Regions from separate parts of the Actinoplanes sp. NPDC049598 genome, predicted to be linked through region 2. Evidence: riboswitches for the same ligand, from Rfam matches in the RefSeq annotation. Region 2 holds a riboswitch; each other region holds the start of a gene.

The links. Region 2 has a riboswitch for cyclic di-AMP ahead of AB0J66_RS40615 (transglycosylase family protein). Riboswitches for the same ligand answer to the same signal wherever they lie in the genome.
Region 1: another riboswitch for cyclic di-AMP. It lies ahead of AB0J66_RS30895 (hypothetical protein); the one in region 2 lies ahead of AB0J66_RS40615 (transglycosylase family protein).
Region 3: another riboswitch for cyclic di-AMP. It lies ahead of AB0J66_RS39610 (NlpC/P60 family protein); the one in region 2 lies ahead of AB0J66_RS40615 (transglycosylase family protein).
Region 4: another riboswitch for cyclic di-AMP. It lies ahead of AB0J66_RS34120 (NlpC/P60 family protein); the one in region 2 lies ahead of AB0J66_RS40615 (transglycosylase family protein).

What each region holds. Positions count from the first base shown of each region.
Region 1 is NZ_JBFAOX010000015.1:130,175-132,364, forward strand. Features, by position in the region: gene AB0J66_RS30890 (glycoside hydrolase family 65 protein) at 1-211, shown strand, start outside; gene AB0J66_RS30895 (hypothetical protein) at 276-1,304, opposite strand; cyclic di-AMP (ydaO/yuaA leader) riboswitch at 1,311-1,444, opposite strand; cyclic di-AMP (ydaO/yuaA leader) riboswitch at 1,655-1,787, shown strand; gene AB0J66_RS30900 (hypothetical protein) at 1,791-2,190, shown strand, end outside.
Region 2 is NZ_JBFAOX010000027.1:118,819-121,008, forward strand. Features, by position in the region: gene AB0J66_RS40605 (LysR family transcriptional regulator) at 1-14, opposite strand, end outside; gene AB0J66_RS40610 (nuclear transport factor 2 family protein) at 85-450, shown strand; gene AB0J66_RS40615 (transglycosylase family protein) at 471-947, opposite strand; cyclic di-AMP (ydaO/yuaA leader) riboswitch at 1,072-1,246, opposite strand; gene AB0J66_RS40620 (saccharopine dehydrogenase NADP-binding domain-containing protein) at 1,357-2,190, shown strand, end outside.
Region 3 is NZ_JBFAOX010000026.1:49,633-51,822, reverse strand. Features, by position in the region: gene AB0J66_RS39615 (PQQ-dependent sugar dehydrogenase) at 1-81, shown strand, start outside; gene AB0J66_RS39610 (NlpC/P60 family protein) at 148-984, opposite strand; cyclic di-AMP (ydaO/yuaA leader) riboswitch at 991-1,118, opposite strand; gene AB0J66_RS39605 (VTT domain-containing protein) at 1,496-2,128, shown strand; gene AB0J66_RS39600 (BlaI/MecI/CopY family transcriptional regulator) at 2,136-2,190, opposite strand, start outside.
Region 4 is NZ_JBFAOX010000018.1:156,388-158,577, forward strand. Features, by position in the region: gene AB0J66_RS34120 (NlpC/P60 family protein) at 278-1,066, opposite strand; cyclic di-AMP (ydaO/yuaA leader) riboswitch at 1,106-1,292, opposite strand; gene AB0J66_RS34125 (MurT ligase domain-containing protein) at 1,722-2,190, shown strand, end outside.

The DNA of each region.
Region 1 (2,190 bases), on a different contig from region 2:
GCGCCTGCGGGTCAACGTCACCCCCGAGGAGACCACGTACTCGCTGCGCAACGGCGGCGGCTCGGCTCGGCTCGTGCTGCTGCACCACGGCAAGGAGGTCGAGGTCACCCAGGTCAAGCCGGTGACCGTGCCCAACCCGGCCCCGTCGCAGGTCGGCCCGGCGCCGGCCCAGCCGGCCGGCCGTGCTCCGGTGCGCCGCGCGACCGCCTGATTCACCGAATGACGAAAACGGCCCCCGGTGCGAACCGGGGGCCGTTTCACGTTTGAGTGGCGGATCAGAGCATCGAGACGTGCACGTGGTCGGTGTGGTCACTCGGCCCGTGGTACGCCCTCCACTCGCCCTCGGAGGGGAACCAGATCTGCTTGTACCAGATCACGTAATAGATGCCGAGCCGGTCCGCGTTGCGGACCAGGAACGCCATCAGGTTGTTCCCGTACTCCTTCATGTCCGCGTTGTGCGCGACCGCGAAACCGCTGTCCTGCAATGACCAGTCGCAGGCCCGGCCCTTCGGATGCTCGAACGGCCCGCCGTCACGGTGACAGCCCACGAATCTGTCGAAGCCCGCTTTCTTGACCTCTTTGTACATGTTCAAGGTCCGGGCGGTGATGCAGCCGCTGGTCGTCGGGTCCTTCACCGTGCACGACTCGGGCGAGAAACCGCCGTCGGAATTGCGGGGCGCGGCCTTGGCGACGGGAGATTTGGCGAGCACGTGGCCCTGGGTGAGGCCCTCGCCGCCGACCAGGTTGAGGGCCTGGCTGGCCGCTTCCTTCTGCTTCTGCATCGCGACCAGGTTGGTCTGCTGCTTCTTGACCTCGGCGTCCAGCGCCACCTTGGACTTCGTGACCTCGTCGATCGCCTTGTTGAGCTCGCCGAGCTTCCGGTCGTGCTCGGTGTTGATCTCCTCGAGCGACATGGCCCGGCGCAGGAAGTCGTCCGAGCCCTTGCTGCTGAGCAGGAAGCTGGCCGCGTTGAGCTGGCCGAACCGGTACTGCTGGTTGGCGATCGCGTTGACCTCGGGGATCAGCTCGTTGCGCCGGGCCTCGGCCGTCTTGATCTTGGTGGCGAGGGCCTTCTGCGCGGCCGTCGACTTGGCCACGGCGCCCTTGGCCTGGACGAACCGGCGGTTCGAGGACTCGATCAACTCGTCGAGGGTCTGGTTCTCCTTGCCGGCCGACTCGTCCGGGGTCGCGGAGGTCCCGTCGCCGGGCTCGGCGTAAGCCGGAGATATGGGCGAGGCCAGGAAAGCGACAGAGACGATCGGCGCCAGGGCAAGCATCAGCCACCGGCGGGGTCGTACGGTCATGCAGGTTCCTTCCGAGTAAACCGCCGACCGGGTTAGCTGACGGGTTCGGGACGGAAGCGATCCCTACCGCTTGACGCGGACTCACCCCACACTGACCTGGTTCCCCGGCTCGCCTCGCGGCGATTGGGCGGTGGCCGCCGGCACCTCGGGGGCGGTGCCTGGTTGGGCGGGCCGACGGCGAGTTTACCCGACAACGGGCCGCCCTTCAGGCCTCGCGAAACAGTATTCGCGTAGTCCACTTGTAACATTCCGTAATTGCAGTCACGGTGTGTCGCCATTCAATTGCGTCGCGTGCGATAACTGTCGATCGTTCGATGTCTTCGGTATGGTCGGTGCCGATCCCCACCCCCCGGGGATCGCCGCCTAATCGTTTCCGAACGAGCCGGGGAACCAATCTTTCCGGGGTGAATCCGCATCCGCGGTAGGGATCACTTCCGTCCCGAACCCGTCAGCTAACTCGGTCGGCGGCCGACGGAAGGAACAGGTGTGCGGCACAAGACTGTCCGGCGACGATTAGCAGCCACCCTGGCGCTGCTCGTCGCGCTCTCCGGCCTCGCGCTGGCCTCCCCGGCCTCGGCCGCGCCGGGCGACACCGGCGACGACGGCGAGGGCGCTCCCAAGACCCTGATCCAGCAGCTCGAGGCCGCCTCCAAGGGCTTCGTCGAGGCCAAGGAGGCGCTGGACCGCTCACGCAAGCGCCAGGCCGAGCTCGCGGCCAAGCTCAAGGAGCTCGACCAGCAGATCGGCCCGCGTCAGGCGGCGTTGGACGACATCATCCAGCAGTCGTACCGCACCGGGCGCCTCGGCCCGATGAGCGCGCTGCTCGCGGCCGGCTCGTCTGAGGGCTTCCTCGACCGGGCCGAGACCCTGGAGACGATCGCGGTCA
Region 2 (2,190 bases):
TGCCGCAGCTCCATAACTGAGGATTCTAGCTTCCACAAAAACCATGCGTTGGACTTGTGGAACCGCCTGGAGAAGGCTGAACGCATGACCGAACGAGAGAAGGCCCAGCGCCCCGAAGACCTGACCCGCCTCTTCGTCGAGCGTGCCAACGCCAAGGACGCCGAGGGCTTGGCCCTGCTCTACGAGGAGGACGCCGTGATGGCCTATCCGCCCGGCCGGCAGACCGTCGGCCGGGCCGCCATCCAACGCCTGTGGGAGGAGGCGCTGCCCCACATGCCCGCCTTCGAGCCCGAGGAACCGCTGCCCACCCTGCTCAGCGGCGATCTGGCCCTGACTTCGACACCGCCCCGGGACGGCTCCGGAGCCCGGGCCCAGGTGGCGCGCCGCCAGCCCGACGGTTCCTGGCTGCGCGTTCTCGACCAGCCCGAGTTCCAGGCCCCCAAGTCCTGAGGGCCTGGACCCGTTGCTGCTCAGAGCGCTAGAGGTTGGCCTGGGTAAATGCGATGTGGGCTGCTCAAAACTGCTCGATTCAGGCGGAACAGGGTCGGCCAGCCGCCCGCCACATTCGCCTTGGCGGCGATCGAGGCGAGCGTGTCACCCGGGCGGACTATGTACTGCCGGCCTGTGGACGAAGCTGTGGATGCGGAGGATTGACGAGTGGCCGAGCGGCTGGCCCTATTTTCTGTGTTTGCGGCGCGGTATTGCCGGGTAGAGGTCGCTTTTCGGCCACAAGTCGGCCACGCGCCCAAGCCCTGCGAACGACGGACCAGCTCGGCGATTTGGATTTGTTCCGCGCGTGATGCCTGGTCGGCCGTGCGGGCGAAACGGCCGCCGCCGTGGGAGCTCCACGTGCTCCGGCTGAATTGCAGGCCGCCGTAGTAGCCGTTGCCGGTGTTGATTCCCCAGTTGCCGCCCGATTCGCACTCGGCGATCGCGTCCCAGTTCACCGAGCCACCCTTGGCCAGCGCCGGCGCGGCCTGTGCGGCGGGAGTGAGCGCTGGGGCGACCAGAGTGACGCTTGCGGCGGCCAGACCCAGACTTACGCGGGCAGGTTTGCACATTGATGCCATGACAAAGAACCCTCCACGCCTGCGAGGTCAGCTGTCGGGTTCGGGCTGAGGTGCCCGGCCGCGCGTGCGCGGCTTCACCCCGAGGCGCGCCAAAGCGCCGAAGAACTCGGGTCCCCCGCTCCATGCCGTGAGTATGTGTTCCGCCGGGCGGCGGCAGGATTCGGCGTTCCGCCCGCACGGACCGGCAGTGACCGCGAAAGGGTCCGGCCGGATTCTTATAGGAATAGGCGAGACCGACGTTATCGTGCCGCGCGCATTTAGGGGGCTTGTTGGAGAATTGGCAACCATGACCGAGCACGACATCGTCGTCTACGGCGCTTCCGGCTTCGTCGGCGCGCTGGTGGCACGGCATCTCGCCGAGCATTCCCCCGAGGGCGTCCGGATCGCGCTGGCCGGTCGATCCGAAAGCAAACTCGACGCCGTGAAACGCCGGCTCGGCGTCGAATGGCCGATCCTCGTCGCCGATGCCGGCGATGCGGCGGCGGTCGCCCGGGTGGCGGAAGCGACGCGGGTTCTCGTCACCACCGTGGGGCCGTATGCGAAATACGGCAAGCCATTGGTGGACGCCTGCGCCAGGGCCGGAACCGACTATCTCGACCTGACCGGGGAGGTACTTTTCGCACGTCAGAGCATCGATGACAACCACGAGGCGGCCCGCGCCTCGGGGGCCCGGATCGTGCACTCGTGCGGCTTCGACTCCATCCCCTCCGACCTGGGCGTGCACGTGCTCCACCAAGCCGTTCGGGCGGACGGGGCGGGTGAGCTCACCGACACGGCCATGGTCGTGACCAGCCTGCGCGGCGGGGTCAGCGGTGGCACGATCGATTCGCTGCGCCATCAGCTCGACACGATCAAACGGGATCCGGCGAAGAGGCGGATCGCCGGCGGCCCGTACTCGCTGAGTCCGGACCGCGCCGCCGAGCCGTCGCTGGGCCGGCAGTCCGACATCGCCACCGTGCGCGGCGACCAAGTCGATCCCTCGCTGCGGGGGACCCTCGCGCCGTTCTTCATGGCGTCGTACAACACCCGGGTCGTGCGGCGGACCAACGCGCTGAAAGGCTTCGAGTACGGGCGCGGGTTCCGCTACCGGGAGCTGATGAGCGTGGGCACCTCGCCGCTG
Region 3 (2,190 bases), on a different contig from region 2:
GCCTTCGGCGTCGACGTGCAGGGCGAGCTGTACGTGCTGAGCGACTACCCCGGGTGGCTGAGCCGGGTGCGTTTCGAGTGAGCTTGCGGCCGGGCCGGGAGGCGGTACAACGCCGTACGCCTCCCGGCCCGGTCCGCCGCTCCGGGGTCAGGCGAGCCGGCGGACGACGTAGTTGGAGCTGAAGATCTTCCGCTTGCTGACCCGCGCGCCACTGTGCGGCGAGTCGTAGATGTAGCCGTTACCGGCGTAGATGGCGGCGTGGTAGCCGTACGAACCCCGGCGCGAGATCAGCAGATCACCGGGCTTCTTGGCCGACTTGCTGACGCCACGGCCGTACCGCTGCTGCGAATGCGCCTTGTGCGGCAGCTTGACACCGACCGACTTGCGGTAGACGTACATCGTGAAGCCGGAGCAGTCGAACCGGTGCGGTCCGGCCGCGCCGTAGAGGTAGAGCGCGCCGACGTGCCGACGCGCCTCGGCCAGGATCTTGGCCCCCTTCCCGGACGACGGCCTGATCACGGTGACCTTGATCTTCCGGCCGACGTGCGCGGCGAAGACGGCGTTGCCGGTGTAGGAGGTGCGGAAGTATCCCGTCACCTTCGGCGCGGCCGAGAAGCTGACCGTTCCCTTGCTGGTCAACCGCTTTGCGAACCAGGTGTGCCACTTGCCGTTCCGGTACGCCTGCAGGCGTACCACCCCCGAGGTGATCGCCGCGCCGGTGGCGGGGTTGCGGTAGGTCGCGGTGATCCGCACCGACTTGCCGGCGGTCAACGACCGGGCGCTGTACGTGGTCCGGATGGAGACCTTCTTCTTGGCCGCGGCGGCTTTCGTCGCGGAGACGTGCGCCGTGGGGGCCGGGCCCGCCGCGGCGACCGCGCCCGGAGTGCCGACCAGCTGGCCGGCGCCGAGGCAGAGACCCAGGGACAGTGCGATGGTGCCGGTGCCGACGGACATGCGGCGCCGGCCCGAACTGTGTTCGTGCACGGTGGAAACATCCTTCCGGCACGCCTGCGAGGTTAGCTGTCGGGTTCGGGCGGGAAGGTTGCCCGGCCGCCGGGGGCGGCTTCACCCCAAGGCCCTCGCCACGCCGCCCGCACCGGGTGCGGTGGCGCCGAAGAGCCGATGGTGGTTCCCCCGTCCCTGCCCCGTATGCCTTCGCGGTGGTGGTGTCGCTCATGGTCGCGACGACCGACCGGGGTAGGGCTCGGCGTGAGCCGGTTCGTCGCGAGCCGGCCCGCTCTGCGGTCGGCCCCATCTTGCTACACCAATTCCGCCGCTCCCTCCGAGCAGCAAAGACTACCCAAAGTAGTTGGCACATTGCTGAGTGCCCGGTTTCTTGCAGTTGAAATGACAAGCAGTTATTGATCTGCTACAAGAGGTGTAAGTCGACCAGTGAAAAAGGCCACACAATTCTCGGTCGAGGGATAGGCCCGGCGAGGCTGGTAACACCTACAAAGTGTAGGTTTTTACTTTCCGGAAGAGGCGACGCCATCTGATGACCGCAGCCCTCGGCCCCTCGTTCCTGAACCCGGAACACCTGATCTCCACCTTCGGCCTTCTCGGCATCCTGGCGCTCGTCTTCGCCGAGTCGGGCCTGCTGATCGGTTTCTTTCTGCCCGGCGACTCGCTTTTGTTCACCGCCGGGCTTCTGGTGGCCGACGGGACGTACCTCAAGCAGCCCTTGTGGCTGATGTGCCTGCTGGTGTCGATGGCGGCGGTGGCCGGGGACCAATTCGGTTATCTCTTCGGCCGCCGCTTCGGGCCGTCGCTGTTCCGGCGGCCGGACTCGCGGCTGTTCAAACGCGAGAATCTGACCCGGGCCAGTGGATTCTTCGAGAAGTACGGCGCCCGGTCCGTCGTTCTCGCCCGTTTCGTTCCGATCGTGCGGACCTTCACGCCCATCGTGGCCGGAGCCGGCCACATGAAATACCGCACCTTCCTGCTTTTCAACGTCATCGGCGGCACGCTGTGGGGCTGCGGGGTGACGATTCTCGGCTATTTCCTCGGGCAGATCGCGTTCGTGAAGTCGAACATCGAACTCATCCTCGCCGGCATCGTCGCCGTGTCGGTCATTCCGGTCGGCATCGAGCTCCTGCGCGGCCGGCGACGGGCCCGGGCCGGCCGATGAGGGCGGGTCACGACTCGTCGGCCAGCAGCTGCCGCAGCAGGGCGGCGTCCGCCTCGTCCAGC
Region 4 (2,190 bases), on a different contig from region 2:
GGCTCAGGTGTGCGGGCTGTTATTTACAGGCGGGACGGAGAAAGCGCCTTCAGGCCCGCGGAGCGGGCCTTGGCGTGACGGTACGCACCGGCCGAAAGTGGGGCAGAGGGAGTGAGGACAGACCGAGGCCGTCCCTACGGCGGGTGCCTGTGGCCAACTCCGTATCTCCGGAAAGCGCGAGCAAGTCACCTGGAGTCACCGGACCGACAGAGGGGCGCGACCGAACCGGTCGCGCCCCGCTGAGCAACTGTCGTACTTACCGCGTGTCTGAGGAACCTCAGACGAGGCGGCGGACCACGTAGTTGGTGCTGATCATCTTGCGCTTGGAGACGCGCGCGCCGGTGTGCGGCGAGTCGTACATGTAGCCGTTGCCCGCGTAGATGGCCGCGTGGTAGCCGTAGGAGCCGTTCCGGAAGATGATCAGGTCTCCGGCCTTCTTGGCGCCCTTGGCCACCGACTTGCCGGCGGACTGCTGCGAGTTGGCCTTGTGGGCCAGGTTCTTGCCCGCGGCCTTCTTGTACACGTACTTGGTGAAGCCCGAGCAGTCGAAGCGGCTCGGACCCGAGGCGCCGAACTTGTACAGCGCGCCGGTGTGGGCCGAGGCCTCGGCCAGGACCTTGGCGCCGCTGGCGACGACCTTCACCGCGAGGCGGCCGCCCACCTGCGGGGCGAACGTCGAGGTGCCGGCGTAGACCATGCGGAGCGAGCCGCTGGTCTTCGGGGCGGCGTACAGGGCGATGGCGCCGTTCTTGTTGACCTTGCCGGACGCCCAGTTCTGCCACTTGCCGTTGCGGAGCGCCTGCAGGCGCACCGTGCCGGACGTGACCGCCTTGCCGTTGGTCGGGTTGATGTAGCGGGCGGTCACCTTGACCTTGGCGCCCCAGGCCAGCGTGCGGGTGCTGACGCTGGTGCGGACGGTCGGCTTCACCTTCGCCGCGGCCTTGGCAGTCACGGCGGCCTGCGTCACCACGGGGGTGGCGGCGTGCGCGGCCGGCGTGGAGACCAGCTGGCCGGCGCAGAGGCAGAGACCGAGAGACAGTGCGAGTTTGCCGGCTCCGACGGACATGCGTCGGCCCCGGCTCGAACTGTGTTCGTGCACGGTAGAGAATTCCCTCCGGCACGCCTGCGAGGTTAGCTGTCGGGTTCGGGCGGGAAGGCTTGCCCGGTCGCTGGGAGGCGACTTCACCCCAAGGTCTCTCCGTTGATCGCCACCGGAGCGGGTGACGCGGAGGAGACCGCTATTTGGGTCCCCCGTCCCTGCCCCCGTATGCCTTTGTGGTCGTACAACTGCTCGTGGTCGCGCTGCCTGGCCCGGGGCAGGGCTCGGCGTGAACCGGGCGGCGCAAGCTTCCAGCGGGTTGCTGTCGGCTGATCCTTGGTACCCGAGATCCGTCCCGGGCGGCGGAAGCGGCTCAGTGACCGAGAGTAGTTGGCACACGGACCCCTGTCCGATTTGTGACCGCCGCGTAACTTTTGCCAGCACGGATCGTGCTGGGGCAAATACATTTTGTTGAAGGTTACGGGTGAAACAGAACACATAATTCCTCGTCACCGGCCGGGTGACGGCCTTTCCGTATTCACTCTTCCGCGGTTCAAACCTTCCTCACCGGGCAAAACCCGCTCCCCCGAACGGCCGAGTCGGATGCCGGACGGAGGGGGACCGGCGACAACTCGACGTAACAGGCGGTTCCGGTACCCTCGTCGCCGTGACGGACGGGAAGATGCCCCTGCGGGCCAAGGTCGCGACCTCCGTGTCGAAGACGGCGGCGGCGCTCTCCAGGGCCGCGGGACGCGGCGACGGCTCGGTCATCGGAGGCTGGATCGGCCTCAAGATCGACCCTGAGCTGCTGAGCCACTTGGCCACCGGACGCGCGATCGCGCTCGTCTCGGGAACCAACGGCAAGACCACCACGACGCGGCTGGCGGCGGCCGCGCTCGGCGTGCTCGGCCCGGTCGCGACCAACTCCTTCGGGGCCAACATGCCCACCGGGCACACGTCGGCCCTGGCCAAGGCCGGTCAGACCCCGTTCGCGGTGCTGGAGGTGGACGAGCACTACCTGCCCCGGGTCATCGACGAGACCAAGCCGCGGGTGGTGGCCCTGCTCAACCTCTCCCGCGACCAGCTCGACCGGGCCAAGGAGGTGGCGATGATGGCGCAGCTGTGGCGCACCACCCTGGCCGGCCACCCGG